Regions from separate parts of the Motilimonas thetidivivens genome, predicted to be linked through region 2. Evidence: predicted binding sites of a transcription regulator. Region 2 holds the regulator's gene; the other holds the start of a gene.
What was found. The regulator FNR, encoded in region 2, switches genes on or off when oxygen is low (the NO sensors DNR and NnrR bind a similar motif). The targets are predictions, from matches to a motif close to TTGATCTAGATCAA.
Positions count from the first base shown of each region.

Region 1: the regulator FNR is predicted to act here: its motif matches at 4,538-4,551, upstream of nrdD (anaerobic ribonucleoside-triphosphate reductase).

Region 1 covers NZ_JBKFDK010000011.1:106,266-114,290, reverse strand. Annotated here, with positions in the region: gene hutI (imidazolonepropionase) at 1-1,042, shown strand, start outside; gene ACK8OT_RS10405 (c-type cytochrome) at 1,156-1,464, shown strand; gene ACK8OT_RS10400 (DMT family transporter) at 1,571-2,473, shown strand; gene ACK8OT_RS10395 (DUF4250 domain-containing protein) at 2,611-2,805, shown strand; gene ACK8OT_RS10390 (DsbA family protein) at 2,862-3,509, opposite strand; gene ACK8OT_RS10385 (hypothetical protein) at 3,575-3,769, opposite strand; gene ACK8OT_RS10380 (HI1450 family dsDNA-mimic protein) at 4,028-4,369, shown strand; gene nrdD (anaerobic ribonucleoside-triphosphate reductase) at 4,658-6,778, shown strand; gene nrdG (anaerobic ribonucleoside-triphosphate reductase-activating protein) at 6,788-7,255, shown strand; gene ACK8OT_RS10365 (ATP-binding protein) at 7,292-8,025, opposite strand, start outside.
Region 2 covers NZ_JBKFDK010000001.1:397,061-405,085, reverse strand. Annotated here, with positions in the region: gene ccoO (cytochrome-c oxidase, cbb3-type subunit II) at 1-434, shown strand, start outside; gene ACK8OT_RS02020 (cbb3-type cytochrome oxidase subunit 3) at 449-640, shown strand; gene ccoP (cytochrome-c oxidase, cbb3-type subunit III) at 640-1,611, shown strand; gene ACK8OT_RS02010 (FixH family protein) at 1,704-2,186, shown strand; gene ACK8OT_RS02005 (heavy metal translocating P-type ATPase) at 2,173-4,566, shown strand; gene ccoS (cbb3-type cytochrome oxidase assembly protein CcoS) at 4,563-4,772, shown strand; gene ACK8OT_RS01995 (sulfite exporter TauE/SafE family protein) at 4,769-5,449, shown strand; gene fnr (fumarate/nitrate reduction transcriptional regulator Fnr) at 5,657-6,406, shown strand; gene uspE (universal stress protein UspE) at 6,533-7,465, shown strand; gene ttcA (tRNA 2-thiocytidine(32) synthetase TtcA) at 7,568-8,025, shown strand, end outside.

The DNA of each region.
Region 1 (8,025 bases), on a different contig from region 2:
GCAAGGACGCTGGTTATCTCCCGGCTTGATTGATTGCCATACCCATTTAGTGTTTGCCGGTGATCGCAGTGATGATTACGAATTAATGCAACGCGGTGTACCTTATTTAGATTTGTTAGCCCAAGGGGGTGGCATTTATTCAACGGTACGAGAAACTCGCCAAGCGAGTATGCGTCAATTATTGGACATAGCCCTGCCGAAAGTAAAAAAGTTGATCAAGGAGGGAGTCACTCGCATCGAAATTAAATCGGGTTATGGCCTAGATTTAGAAACCGAAACTAAAATGCTCAAAGTGGCGAAAGCCATCGAAAAAGCCCTACCTATTAGTGTGTCCACCACGTTCATGGGAGCCCATGTCTTTCCGGTTGAGTATCAAGGCAAAGAAGATGCCTATTTAGCGTTACTGTGCCAGCAAATGATCCCAGCCCTCGCGGAGCAAAATCTAATTGATGCGGTAGACATCTTTTGTGATCCAAACGCATTTAGCTTAAGCATGGCTAAGCCAATTTTTGAGGTGGCGAAATTCCATAAACTGCTCATTCGCGCCCACAGTGAGCAGTTTCGTTTATTGCATAGTGCATCGTTGGCCGCATCACATCATGCTAAAGCGGTGGCGCATTTGAACTACCTTGATGAGCATGGTGTCAAAGCCCTTGCAACTTATGACTGCAACGCCATTTTGTTACCCCTAAGCCATTACTATCTGCAAATAAAGCATTTACCCCCGATCGATTTAATGCGCGAATACAAGATTAATCTGGCCATCGCCAGTGATTACAATGCCGGCTCATCGCCGCTCTTGTCGTTATTGCTAGCTGCCAACATGGCGTGTATTCACTTTGGCTTAAGCGCCGAAGAAGCATTCAAAGGCATCACACTCAATGCCGCTAGGGCATTAGGGGTGGAGAAGCTAGAGGGGTCGCTTGAGGTTGGTAAGGTCGCCAATATGGTGGCATGGGATGTTCGTTCACCACGCGATGTCTGCTTGCAGTATGGACTAAATCCCGTTTATCAACGTATTTACCAAGGTAAGGTCACCTAGCCAAAGGATTGTTAGCTGAATATTAGTTGATCTGAGTGGCTATCATTGTTACTTAAGCTGCTAAAATTAATTCAATTTATCAAGATAACCTGCAATGTGAAGGATAATTAAAAATGAAAAAAGTGTTATTAGGTTTGTCTCTGTTAGCGTGTTTACCTGGCTTAGCGCAAGCGGGGGATGCCGAAGCGGGCAAAGCAAAATCAGCTACTTGTGTTGCTTGTCATGGTGAAGCCGGTATCGCTAGTGTGCCTGTTTATCCTAATTTAGCAGGGCAAAATGAGGCGTATTTAGTTTCTTCATTAAAGGCGTATAAAAATAAAGAGCGCACGGGTGGCTTGGCGGCGGTAATGCAAGCCAATGCGGCAGCGTTATCGGATGAAGATATTGCGGATTTAGCTGCTTATTATGCTTCACTAAAATAAGGCGATTATCACCAGCCAACTTTAATCGCAAACCAACTTAGTTTGGCGTTTGGCTGGTTGGCTATTGCCATTAGGGCTATCATAGATATTTTGCTGCGATAGCCCGATGACTTCAGATCCTGTTTCTCCCTCATGTTTCTCCCTTAGCTTTTGGCTAAAGCTTGGCCTAACCTTGCTGCTTTTCGCCGCTAACTCCATTTTTTGCCGTTTAGCGCTGGCTGAAAATTTAATTGCGGCCGGCGAGTTTACGGTTATCAGGCTTAGCTCAGGCGCAATTACCCTCGTTATTTTGGTTTGGCTTAGTCAGGCAAAAGCACAGCCCCAGCAAGCCGGACAAGTTCGCGTTAGCTGGTGGGGAGCCATCTTTTTACTTGTTTATGCCGCTGGCTTTTCATTTGCTTATCTAAGTTTAGGGGCGGGGCTAGGCGCGCTGATTTTGTTTGCTTGGGTTCAAATCACTTTGTTTGTTGCCAGTGTTGTTACTGGGGTTAAGCCAACTATCGGACAATGGCTAGGTATGCTGTTGGCATTGTTGGGGTTGAGTGTTTTATTTTTGCCCGGTAGTGCTTGGCCTGAATTATCGGCTGCGGCATTAATGACGGCGGCAGGCATCGCATGGGGAGCATATACCTTACTCGGTAAGCAAAGTGGGCAGGGTAATGTAGTTTGGCTAAGCCGTCAGCATTTTGGCCGCGCCGCTTTGCTCTCGTTATTACTCGTGCCTTGGTTTAATTGGTCGCAGCCTGTTTCGGGTGTGGGGATCTTACTTGCTTGTCTTTCGGGTGTGGTGGCGTCGGCGCTAGGTTACGCTTTGTGGTACAGCTTATTGACTAAATTGACGGCGGTACAGGCAGGTTTGTATCAATTAACTGTCCCTATCATCGCCTCCATCTTAGGCGTTGTGTTGTTGAGCGAAGCTTGGTCTTGGTCGCTAACGTTGGCGTCAGCTATGGTATTAGGTGGGATTGCGATGGCAATGGTGAGTGCAAAAACTAATCCATCACAATAGTCTAATAACGTTAACTGGTTTACGATTTTGACTTGAACTAAGTTGCTTTTTTAACCGTTTTTATCTTGATGAACTAAAATGAAATGTGGGTGCTAAATGTAGGTACTAAATGTAGATACTACAGAGGGGGCAAAAGCATGGATCTAAGTCGCTTTCATAGTATGGATAGTCATATCCTGTTAAGCATAGTTAATGAACAACTGCGTATTGAGTGTGAAGACCTGGAAGACTTGGTGGGGCAGTTTGATATTCCCAGAGAAGGCCTAGAAGATAAGCTATTGACAATAGGCTACCAGTACGATTTTTTAACCAATCAATTCAAATCTAAGTAGGCCTGCTTTAGTAAAAGTTGGGTTACTGTTAGCAAGGGGCCTAGGCCCCTTAAATTTTATTCGTCATCCGCTTGTGTTTGCTTAGCTAATTGCTGCTCAATTTGCTTGATGCCTTGCTCTATCGCGTCTGCCTTGGCGTAACCTTGTGACAATAAAACCATTCTGTCTTCGGTTGAATAAACCAAAGTAGGGTAGCTAAATACCTGCCACTGTCTTGATAAATGGAAGTCTTGTTCGGTGGCTTCAATCATGGCTTCGCTGTTAAACAGCTCAAGGAAAAAATCAGCATCGAGCCAAGGGGCTGCCAGCTCAGCCAATACCTCGGGCTGGGTAATATCTTTGCTATCAAGATAAAACGCCTTTTGAATGGCCAGTAAGTAGTCAAACTGATGTTTAGGCGCGGCTTCTCCCATCAAGGTCACAGCGCGACAAGCGGGCTCGGTGTCATAAACAAATTGGCCAACCTGTTCAATTAACTTGTTCTCAATTGGTTGACCTGTCATGGCGGTGACTTTTTGCCAATGATGCGCTAATTCTTGCGCCAATTTGTCATCGAGAGGTTGCGCATCTGGGCCTGCACGTAAGCCACCCATTACTAATTCAAACGAATATTGCGCTAGGTTGTTGCGTAGTTTTTCAAACTCGCTACTAAAGCCAAAACACCAGCTACACATGGGATCGGCAATATAGATAATTTTGTTCATGGGGTTAGATAATCTAGTTTAAAGAAGGCGCAGCATAACAAAGCTAGCGCCGAGTCTCTAGGGGATTAGTTGCGCAGTTGCGCTTTTGCCTTTGGCTCTTGTGATGGCAGCAATTTAATTTGATAACCCCAGCCATTCCAGATGTTACCTTCAAAATCTCGAATCGTTACTTCATCTGTGTTTTGGTTAAAAAAAGTAACAATTCCAGCATGTTGGCTTGGTCTACCGGCGACGGAAAAAGCAGCTATTTTACCTATCATGGTCCCCTCCTATGTGTCATACAAGAATCAGTATAGGAGATAAAACTGAGAGAAAAAGTGGCTAAATGCGATAAGTTCTCAAAATGAATGCTAAGTGATTTTGCCCCTACGGCGGCGTCCATATCGGCTCTAGGCTGACAAAATTTCAAGCAAAAAAAAAATTTTTTTTAATTTTTTTTAAACCGGTTGATTTGTATTTTCCGGTATCTTTGTTACCGATTGCGTGCTCTAATTTCGCCAATTATTTAGGAGATCCCGATGACAGCTAGCAACCAACTTACCCCAGATGAATTAATTGATGCCGCCTACGATATTTTTATCGATATGGCAGGTGATAACCTAGATCCGGCGGATATGATTTTATTAGCCGCACAATTTGAAGAGCAGGGCGCTGCTGATTTAGTGGCGGTAGGTTTTGATTGGGATGAGCATGTGGGATTTGAAGTTGACGAAGATGACTATGCGGAAGTGATGGTTGGCCTAGTCGACGAACAAGACGAGTTAAGTGATGTATATGCGCGTTTGCTGATCAGTAAAGATAAAGACGAAAAATTTTGTCATATTCTATGGAAGCAAGCTGATACTGAAGAGTCAGAGTAAAATCACTTTGCTGCAAAAAAGCGCAATATATCACAGCAATTTTGCTTGATTTTTTAGGATGCCAAGCGCACCAAGCCTTGGCATTGAAGCAAGTAAAAAAGCAAAAAAAATTATCAATTTTGACGTCAATCTCAATTAGCTAAATGCTCGCGACATCCTCTTTTACAGTTGATCCAGATCAACGCTTTCTATGGCTTTTTTTCGCCTAATACACAACATCTAGTGTTCCTTGAATCTTTCTAAGCCCACATTTAGTGCGTGGCCTTTTCATAATTAGGAGTTTCTGCTTTGAAACCTGTCGTCATAAAGCGCGATGGCGCGCGTGTGCCTTTTGATCTTAACCGAATTAAAGCTGCCGTATTATGTGCCATGGAAAACGTGCTAGAGCCCGATGAGCGCTATGCCCAAACCATTGCTGAAAATGTGGCTCAAGAGCTTGCTCAGCGCTACGAAGTAGATATCCACGAATTGCAAGATACGGTTGAAAACCAATTGATGGCCAGCGACTACAAAGAAGTGGCGCGTCATTACATTGAATATCGCCATGATCGTGATTCGGTGCGAGAAAAGAAAGGGCGTTTGGCCACGCAAATTCGTGGTTTGGTTGAACAAAGTGACGCGTCTATCCTCAATGAAAATGCCAACAAAGATAGCAAGGTGATCCCCACACAGCGTGACTTATTAGCTGGGATTGTGGCTAAGCACTACGCCACGCGTCATATGTTGCCTAAGGAAATAGTTAAAGCCCATGAAAGCGGTGAAATTCACTATCATGATTTAGATTACGCGCCGTTTTTCCCCATGTTTAACTGTATGCTGATCGATTTAAAAGGCATGCTGACCCACGGCTTTAAAATGGGTAACGCCGAAATTGAAACACCGAAATCCATCGCCACCGCCACCGCTGTGACGGCGCAAATTATCGCCCAAGTGGCCAGCCATATTTATGGCGGCACCACCATTAACCGTATTGATGAAGTACTCGCCCCTTATGTGGAAGCCAGCTACGAGAAAAACGTGGCGCTGGCCAACGAATGGCAAGTGCCCGATGCCGAGGGATTTGCTCGCAGTCGCACCGAAAAAGAGTGCTACGATGCGTTTCAATCATTGGAGTACGAGGTAAACACCTTACACACCGCCAATGGCCAAACGCCGTTTGTGACCTTTGGTTTTGGTTTAGGCACTAGCTGGGCGGCGCGTTTAATACAAACCTCGATTTTGAAAAATCGCATTGCGGGCTTAGGCAAAAATAAGAAAACCGCTATCTTCCCGAAATTGGTGTTTGCCATTAAGGGTGGCTTAAACCACAAGCCGGGCGATCCTAACTACGATATTAAACAATTGGCGCTGGAGTCTGCTTCTAAGCGCATGTATCCCGATATACTAAATTACGAGCAAATCGTGAAAGTCACCGGCTCGTTTAAAACCCCGATGGGTTGTCGCAGCTTTTTAGGCGTGTACGAACAAGACGGTGAGCTGATCCACGAAGGACGCAATAACCTAGGTGTGGTGAGCTTAAACTTGCCGCGCATTGCTATCGAAGCCAAAGGCAGCGAGCGTCGTTTTTACAAGATTTTGGATAAGCGCTTAGCCATCGCTAAGGCGGCATTAGATTCACGTATCAGTCGTTTAGAGGGCGTGAAAGCCCGCGTTGCGCCAATCCTTTATATGGAAGGGGCTTGCGGCGTTCGATTACAGCCAAATGATGATATCAGTGAAATCTTCAAACACGGCCGAGCCTCTATTTCATTGGGCTATATTGGTCTGCATGAAACCGTACAGTCGTTATACGGCACCGATACCCATGTTTATGACAACGATGAATTGCGTGAAAAAGCCTTAAATATCGTGCGCACCTTACGCGCAGCCACCGAACAATGGAAGCAAGAATCTGGTTATGGCTTTAGCCTCTACGCCACCCCAAGTGAGAACTTGTGCAGCCGTTTTTGTAAGTTGGACACCAAATATTTTGGCGTGATTGATGGCGTGACCGATAAGGGCTATTACACCAACAGTTTCCATCTGGACGTGGAAAAGAAAGTAAACCCGTTCGACAAGATAGACTTTGAAATGGCTTACCCCGACATCAGCAACGGCGGCTTTATTTGCTATGGCGAATACCCCAACATGCAGCATAACCTTGAAGCCTTGGAAGACGTGTGGGATTACGCCTTTGAGCGTGTGCCCTATTACGGCACCAACACGCCGATAGATGAATGTTACGAATGTGGTTTTACCGGTGAATTTGACTGTACCAGCAAAGGTTTTACTTGCCCGTCTTGTGGCAACCATAATCCGGCCACGGTATCGGTGACGCGCCGCGTGTGTGGTTATCTTGGCAGCCCAGATGCGCGGCCATTTAACGACGGCAAGCAAGAAGAAGTGCAACGCCGTGTTAAGCACCTGTAAGCCAAGCTAATGCATTATCAAAAGTATTACAGCGTGGATGTCGTCAATGGGCCCGGCACTCGCTGTACCTTGTTTGTGTCGGGTTGCGAGCATGCCTGCAAGGGATGCTATAACCAAGCCACGTGGCGCTGTGATGCGGGCTTGCCATTCGATCAAACCATGGTTGAGACCATTATTAATGATCTTAACGATCCTAGGATCAAGCGCCGTGGTTTGTCCCTTTCTGGCGGCGACCCACTGCACCCCAACAACTTAGAAGCGGTGCTGGATTTACTGCAGCAAGTAAAGGCGCGCACCCAAGGCAAAGATATTTGGTGCTGGACGGGTTATACCTTAAACAACTTAAGCCCTGCGCAGCAAAAAGTGGTCGAGCTGGTGGATGTGCTGATCGACGGCCCATTTGAGCAAGAGCTGGCCGACCCGAGCTTAAAATGGCGCGGCAGCAGTAATCAGATCATTCATACCTTGAGTGAATGAGTTCAGTTGAGTGTCTTAGCAAGCAGCCCAAAATGCTTATTTGGCTGGTGTCCTGTATTCTTCCATTACCGCCACTAGGTTATCTAGCGAAAAGCCGCGGTATTCGATCTGGTAGCCCCTTAGGTTCATCTTTTGTAATAGCTGATGGGCTTTCTCGATTAACTTGGCTTCGCTGTAGCGCTTTTGCTGCCTTTTTACTTCGGCAATCAGCACCTTTTTATCTAAATCATTAACAGCAACGATATCTATCTCGTTGTGGCCTTTGGCATCCCAGAAGCCGCCAATTTTGCCAAATTGTTTAGACTCAACCAAAATCGCGGTGAACAGATTTTCTAGTTCAAGCCCTGAATAGACGTCGAAATCACGCGATATATAGCGTCTGATATAATCGTAGTTTTCCATTTCCACGGCGCTTTTGTTGGCATGAATAAACCTAAACCAGAAGTTTAAGAAGGGATCTGAGATAGCGTAGCGAATATCCCTAGAGTTTTCTTTTGAGCTAATAGGACGCTTTTTGGTGATGACATCAAAAACGTCATCAAGCTTTTCTAGGTGCACGCCAACGCTCATATTTAAGAAATTTTCGATTTTTGCTCGGCTAGTATGGCCTTTGGAGATGGCGCCTAAAATATCAAAATAAACGCGATGCTCAGAGCCAAAATCCTCAACTAATCGATGTGTGCCTTCCTTGATTAAAGGTGAAAACTCTGAGATCACGGCCTCAAATAAGTCCTCACTTTGGGCTGAGAATCTCGTCAGCCATTCTAAAT
Region 2 (8,025 bases):
GCCAGATGATCCGTCCTTTCCGTAGTGAAACGGAGCGTTACGGTCACTACAGTGTGGCAGGTGAGCACGTTTGGGAGCACCCATTCCTTTGGGGTTCGAAACGTACCGGTCCTGATCTAGCACGTGTAGGCGAGCGTTATTCTGATGAATGGCACCGTGCGCACTTAATCGATCCTCGTTCTGTGGTTCCTGAATCGAATATGCCTGGTTTCCCATGGCTTGAAGAGAATGAACTCAGTGGCGAGCTAACAGCGAAGAAGATGGAAACGTTTAATATGCTAACCAAAGGTAGTTGGCATACTGACGAGCAAGGCAATGCTATCCCACTGTACTCAGCTGAGGACATTGCTGGCGCATCTGATGCGGTTAAAGGTAAGACAGAAATGGATGCATTAATTGCATACCTTCAGTCTCTTGGTCATGCACTTAAATAATTGGGGTGGTTAATATGGATTACGGAACATTCAGTGGCTTATATACCGGATTTTTAATTGTAATCTTTATTGGCATCATCGCCTGGGCTTACAGTAGTAAAAATAAATCGTCTTTCGATAAAGCCGCCAATCTGGTTTTTGCCGATGATGAAGCCATTGCAAGTAAGCCAAGTGCCGACAATAAAAACGCAGGAGCGAATTTATAATGAGTACTTTTTGGAGTATTTGGATAACCGTGATCACCCTAGTGGTCATCATAGGTTGTGCTGTTCTTTTGTACTGGTGTGCAAAAGATAAAATGGGTGTTGAAGAAGGTAAGTCCATGGGACACTCCTTTGACGGCATCGAAGAATTGAACACAGGCTTACCTAAATGGTGGGTGGGATTATTTGTATTTACCATCGTTGGATGTGTAATTTACGTTTTACTCTTCCCTGCTTTTGGTGGTTTTGGTAACGGCCTGCTGGGCTGGACCAGTGCAGATCAAGATATCGTTTCTAAACAAGATTCGATTGAACGTGCTGCCACATCAAACTCGCAGTATCAACGTGAAGTGAACAAGGCAAATGAGCTTTATGGTGAAGTGTTTAAAGCACTGACCCATAATGAGCAAGGCCAGTACATTGCCGTTGAGCAAGTAGCGCAAAACCCAGAAGCTGTAAAAGTAGGTCAACGTCTGTTCTTACAAAACTGTGCTCAGTGTCATGGCTCAGACGCCAAAGGCTCAACTGGCTTCCCTAACCTAACCGATAACGATTGGTTATATGGCGGCACTGGCGACATCATCAAGACTACCTTAATGGAAGGTCGTAAAGGTATGATGCCAGTGGGTGGTTTATTAACACCTGAGCAACTTGAAGGCGAAGGTCTGCAAAACATCGTTTCTTATGTACTTAGCTTAAGCGGCCGTAAAGTAAACGCGGTAGAAGCGCAAAAAGGTAAAGAAATGTTTGGTACCTGTATGGGCTGTCATGGCGCCGATGGTACGGGTATGCAAGCACTTGGCGCACCTAACCTAACTGATAACATTTGGTTATACGGTGGATCACGTAAAGCGGTTGAAGATACCTTACTTCACGGTCGTAACGGTGTGATGCCTGCTTGGAAAGACATTTTGGGTGAAGATAAAGTTCATATTATCGCAGCTTATGTTTACTCGCTGTCTAACCCACAATAATAAATATTAATTCTTACTCAAAACCCCGAATTTTCGGGGTTTTTTTTTGCCTTTTTGTTACAATTCGCAGGTTCACATTAAGGAGTAATGCAGTGAAAAATAAATGGTATCAACAAAGCTCGGTTTGGCTCATTATCCTCTTACCTATGGCGGCTGTGATTGCTGGTATCAGCACCGTTATGATTGCTCATGACAATAAAGTCGACCTCGTTGCCGAAGATTATTACAAGACAGGTAAGGCCATAAATGCCGACCTATCAAAATTAAATAATGCCCTTAATTTAGGCATTACCGTCTCATTAAATATGGATGGTGATAACGGCACCGTCGCCATTGCAAGTGGTGATGTTCCGGCAAATAAAGCCCTTAAAATCAGTTTTTACCATGCCACCTTATCTGGCCGCGACTTTACAACCATGCTCTCGGCTGATGCTTCTGGGAACTATCGATTTACTTTCCCAAGCCAGATCGAAGGAAAATGGGCAGTTAGAGTTGAGCCTTTTGATGCCAGTTGGCGCGTACAAGAAAATGTAACCTTCCCTATCACGCAGGTGATACTCGATGGCAAACAATAGTTTTTCTGGCTGCTTTCATTGTGGCGAGCCCATCCCGCCCAATAGCCAATTTTCTATTACCTTTAATGGTGAAAACAAACGTATGTGTTGCCCCGGCTGTGAAGCCGTGGCACAAACCATTATTGATAGCGGGTTAGCCTCTTATTACACCCACCGTACCGAGCCTGCACAAAAAGTTGAAGGACTGGTGCCCGCTGAGCTAAATTCCCTTAATTTGTATGATCTCGAAGAAATTCAAAATGATTTTGTACAGCACAATAAATCGCTGCAAGAGGTTATGGTGTCCATTGATGGCATCACCTGTGCAGCTTGCGCTTGGTTGATTGAACGTCAATTGCGGGTGTTGCCTGGACTGGCGTTTATCAATGTGAATACCACCTTGCACCGTGCAATTATTCGCTGGGATCCCGAGCAAATAAAACTCAGTGATATTTTAAAGGCCATTGCTCAAGTGGGCTATCGCGCCCTTCCCTTTCAAGCTGACGAGCAAGAAAAACAATATCGCGAACAAGTACGCAGTTACATGAAACGTGTGGGGCTGGCAGGTATTGCCACCATGCAAGTAATGATGTTTGCAGTCGCCTTGTATGCGGATCTCTTCACCGGTATGGAAGAGGAGTTTCGTCAATATTTCCGCTGGGTAAGTATGATTTTGGCAACGCCTGTATTGCTTTACAGCGCACAGCCTTTTTATTTTAACGCCCTTCGCAACATTCGAAACCGCACCTTGGGCATGGACATCCCAGTCTCCATTGCTTTATTAGGCGCTTATATTGCATCTACCTATGCCACCATCACGGGTACCGGTGAAGTCTTTTTTGAATCCATCTCCATGTTCACTTTCTTTTTGCTTATCGGACGCATGCTCGAGTTAAGAGCAAGGCGTAAAGCATCCGAGAGCGGCAACAATTTAGCAAAATTAATGCCCAAAATGGCTTGGCTAAAAGTAGGCGATTCGGTTGAGCATATACCGGCTAAACTACTGCGCGAAGAACAACTCGTGCTAGTAAAACCAGGTGAAACCATCCCAGCCGATGGCATTATCGTCAATGGTAAATCCTCCATTGAAGAGTCGATGTTAACAGGCGAGCATATGCCCGTTATTAAAGCTTTGGATGAGCCTGTTTACGCCGGAACAATCAATCTTGAAAGCCCAATTACGATGATCGTCAAACAGACGGGTCAAGCGACCTTAATTGCCGATATCATCCGAATGCAAGATCTGGCTCAAGCCGAAAAACCCCGAATTCAGGTTGTAGCAGATCATGTCTCGCGTTATTTTGTCGGTGCGCTACTCATTTTTTCGGCCATTACTTACACCGCTTGGCTTTATGTTGCGCCCGAGCATGCATTTTGGGTCACCTTATCGGTATTGGTAGCAACCTGCCCCTGTGCTCTGAGTTTAGCGACCCCAACGGCGCTGACCTGCTCCACGGCAACACTCAATAAACTAGGGATTTTAATCCGAAAAAACCACGTTTTGGAAACCTTGGCGAAAGCCAACTTGTTTGTGTTTGATAAAACAGGAACCTTAACTCAGGGCAAATTTTCGGTCGCTAATACTCATGTTTTTTCAGCACAAAATAAAGCTCAGTCCCTCGCACTGGCAGCCGCATTAGAGCAACACTCTGAACATCCCATTAGCCGCGCATTTGCGCCCTACAAGCAAGCAAATATTAAGGTCGATCAGGTCACTAATGTTCCTGGAGAAGGCTTATATGGCCAATTCCAAGGGCAAACTGTACGGTTAGGTAATCCTGACTATTGCGGCGTTTCTGTGCCAGTTGAATCGCGCTTACTCTTGATTGTCATGACTATCAATGACGAATTGGTGGCTGCGTTTGAACTCACCGATGAACTACGGGAAGATGCCAAAGCAACATTTAGCCACTTTAAACAACAAGGGGTTAATACCGCAATGTTGACCGGGGATGGCTCGGCTCAAGCGCAAATCGTTGCTGACCAATTAGGCATCAAAACCGTAATTTCTGGCGTTACACCTGAGCAAAAGCGCGAAGCGGTGCAACAATTCCAGCATGAAGGTAGTATTACCTTAATGGTCGGTGACGGTATTAACGATGCACCCGTTTTATCTCAAGCTCATGTGTCGGTCGCCATCGGCAGCGGCACCGATGTGGCAAAGAACTCAGCCGACGTGATTTTGATTGGTGATTCGTTACGCAAATTGGCGAAGGCGCGTCATCTTGCTAGACAGACACGCGATGTAATTAGGCAAAACTTAGCCATTTCCTTGGGTTATAATTTGTTTATTCTACCCTTGGCTGCCACCGGTCATGTGCCTCCCTATATGGCCGCACTGGGGATGTCATTAAGCTCGGTTGTGGTAGTAACCAACTCATTGAGGTTGTTAAAGAAATGAGCATAATTTTCATGCTAATACCTATCGCTATCTTGTTTGTAGCCATAGCGATTGGTCTGTTTTTTTGGGCAGTACGCTCCGATCAATTTGAAGATTTAGATCGCGAAGGCGTTAACATATTGTTTGATGAAGATGACTCGCAGGCTCGCAATCAAGCCAACTCAGCATCAGAAGTTCATTGCGATAAGCCTAATACGCCCAAATGACGGATTTCTATGCTGCTTTCTTCATTGGTCTACTAGGCGCAGGTCATTGCTTAGGTATGTGCGGTGGCGTTGCCAGTGCCATGACCTTCTCTGTCGACCCCAAGGCCGGCAAGTCTCAACAGTGGCTAACCTTGCTGCTCTATAATCTAGGACGTTGCTTGAGCTATGTTTTCGCTGGAGCTTTGATTGCAGGGGGAGCAGCGGCACTCAGTCAGCTATTTGATGTAAAACAAGCACTCATCTTACTTCGCTTGCTGGCCGCTATCATGATGTTGCTATTAGCCCTATATATCAGTCGCCTGTGGTTGGGTTTGCAAAGCATCGAAAAAGCGGGTCAACATATTTGGCGCAGGATCCAGCCCATCGCGCAGTTTTTTTTACCCCTCAAGCATCCGTTTTATGCTTTACCTCTTGGCATGGTATGGGGCTGGCTACCGTGTGGTTTGGTCTATTCAAGCCTTTCTTGGGCTGCAGTGAGCGGCAGTGCCGTAAATGGGGGGTTAATCATGGCTGGATTTGCCTTAGGCACCCTGCCCGCCATGGCCACCATTGGTTTACTCAGCCATTCAATTGGGCGAGTCATCCAATCTAACTGGTTTAGATATAGCGGCAGTGCATTATTGGCACTCTATGCCATTCACACTGGCTACATCGCAATTAAACAACTGATTTATTAATTATAAATCTATTTTTAATAGACATATAACTAGCCTTTCTCACTCTGACTCGACTTAATTTCATTGCTAAAGCAAGTTTATTTTCGCATTTTTAAGGCGTTATCACTTTTTGGCTTTCAATTCACCTTCTGCGGTTATTCTGCTATTTAAACTCAGGCAATAAATGTTACAATATTGATATATATCAAGTGGAGATTTCGGGTAAGTATGAAGTCCGAGAATAAAAATACCAGACGCATCCAGTCAGGTGGCTGTGAAATACACTGTCAAGATTGCAGTATCAGCCAACTTTGTATTCCTGTTAGCCTTAATGAAACTGAGCTTGATCAGCTCGACAACATCATAGAGCGAAAAAAGCCAATTCAAAAGGGTGAAGAGCTGTATAAAGCTGGCGAAGATATGCGAGCATTGTATGCCATTCGTTCTGGTACCGTTAAGTCCTATACCATTACCGAACAGGGCGACGAACAAATTACCGGTTTTCATCTAGCTGGCGATCTTGTTGGTTTTGATGCCATCAACACCGGCCGTCATCCAAGTTTCGCGCAGGCCCTCGAAACCTCGATGATTTGTGAAATCCCATACGATACCTTGGATGATTTATCGGGCAAGATGCCTAAGCTGCGTCAGCAAATCATGCGCATGATGAGTAATGAGATCGTTGGCGACCAAGAAATGATTTTATTATTGTCTAAGAAAAATGCGGAAGAACGTTTAGGCGCCTTTATTTATAGCCTGTCACAACGCTTCTCTGAACGTGGATTCTCACCTCGTGAGTTTCGTTTGTCGATGACTCGAGGCGATATCGGTAACTACTTAGGCCTTACCGTAGAAACCATCAGTCGTTTACTCGGTCGGTTCCAAAAAAGTGAAATGATCGCCGTTAAAGGTAAATACATTACCATTATCGATCATCAACAATTAGCTGAAGTTGCTGGCGCGACTAAAGCCGAATAACTACCAGCGCGGTGGAATTAATCAATTGAAAAATAAAATAATTGATCACCATCGCGCAATATCACATCATTTTGAGCTAAATTAAGACTAGGAACGTGGAATATTATCAGTAACCCGGAGGGGTGTATGGTTAAATATCGCAACATCTTAGTCGTCATTGATCCTACCAAAGAAGAACAAACGGCCCTTTCTCGCGCCGCCTACATATGTCAACGCGAAGAGCATGCCAAATTAAAGCTGTTTCTTTCTGTCTATGACTTTTCTTTTGAAATGACCACCATGCTTTCGCTTGAAGAGCGTGAAGCAATGCGCGCCAGCGTGATACAACAACAGACGGCATGGCTTGAAGAGCTGGCTGCCCCATATCGAAGCCAAGGTTTGTTTATTGATACCAAAGTGCTCTGGCATAACCGTCCATTTGAGAGCATTATTCAAGAAACCTTAGACTTTGGCCATGATCTCGTCGTCAAAGGCACCCATCATCATCCTAAGCTTCAATCCGTTATTTTCACTCCCACCGATTGGCATTTATTACGTAAATGTCCGGAGCCATTGTTGTTGGTTAAAAATCATGATTGGCCTGAAAACGGCACTATTTTGGCTGCTATTCATGCGACAGCCGAAGATGATGAACACATGGCGTTAAACGATAAGATCACCCATGAAGCCCTCGACATGGCTAAAATGATCAATGCTAATGTCAGTTTGATCAATGCCTTCCCCAGTACACCAGTGAATATTGCCTTAGAGCTTCCCGACTTTAACCCTATTGAATACAGTGATGCAGTACAAAAACGCCATGTCGATATGCTTACCGAACATGGCAACAAGCATGGGATTCCAGCAGAGCGGCAGCACGTGGTTGAAGGCTTAGCGGAAGACGTAATACCACAAGTCGCAAAAGAGCTTGATGCAGAGCTGGTTGTGCTTGGTACGGTTGGTCGAACCGGTATCAGCGCTGCACTCATCGGCAATACCGCCGAGCATTTGATTGACAGTCTGGATTGCGACCTACTTGCATTGAAACCGATAGATTACATTTCTCCCTTACAACAATAAGCATTATTGCGGCCAAGCAATTGGCCGCACTCCCACCGCCTTACTTGCTTGGAACATTCTTGACGCTATAATACGCAGACTTTTTTTGCTGTGGATAGAACTATGGGTACACCGACGGCTGAGGCCAAAGCACAATACAACCAGAATAAATTGCATAAACGTTTACGTCGTGAAACAGGTAAAGCCATTGCCGACTTTAATATGATTGAAGAAGGCGACAAGGTAATGGTTTGCTTAAGTGGCGGTAAAGACAGTTATGCCCTACTTGATATTCTGATGCACTTGAAAGCCCATGCACCTATCCAGTTTGATATTGTTGCGGTTAACCTTGACCAAAAACAGCCTGGCTTCCCCGAGCATGTTTTACCCCAATACTTAACCCAAATTGGCGTGGACTTTGAAATTGTCGAAGAAGATACCTACTCCATAGTGATGGACAAGATCCCAGCAGGAAAAACAACCTGTTCACTATGCTCTCGTCTGCGCCGTGGTATTTTGTATTCAACGGCGACACGTCTTGGCGCAACAAAAATTGCTTTAGGCCACCATCGTGATGATAT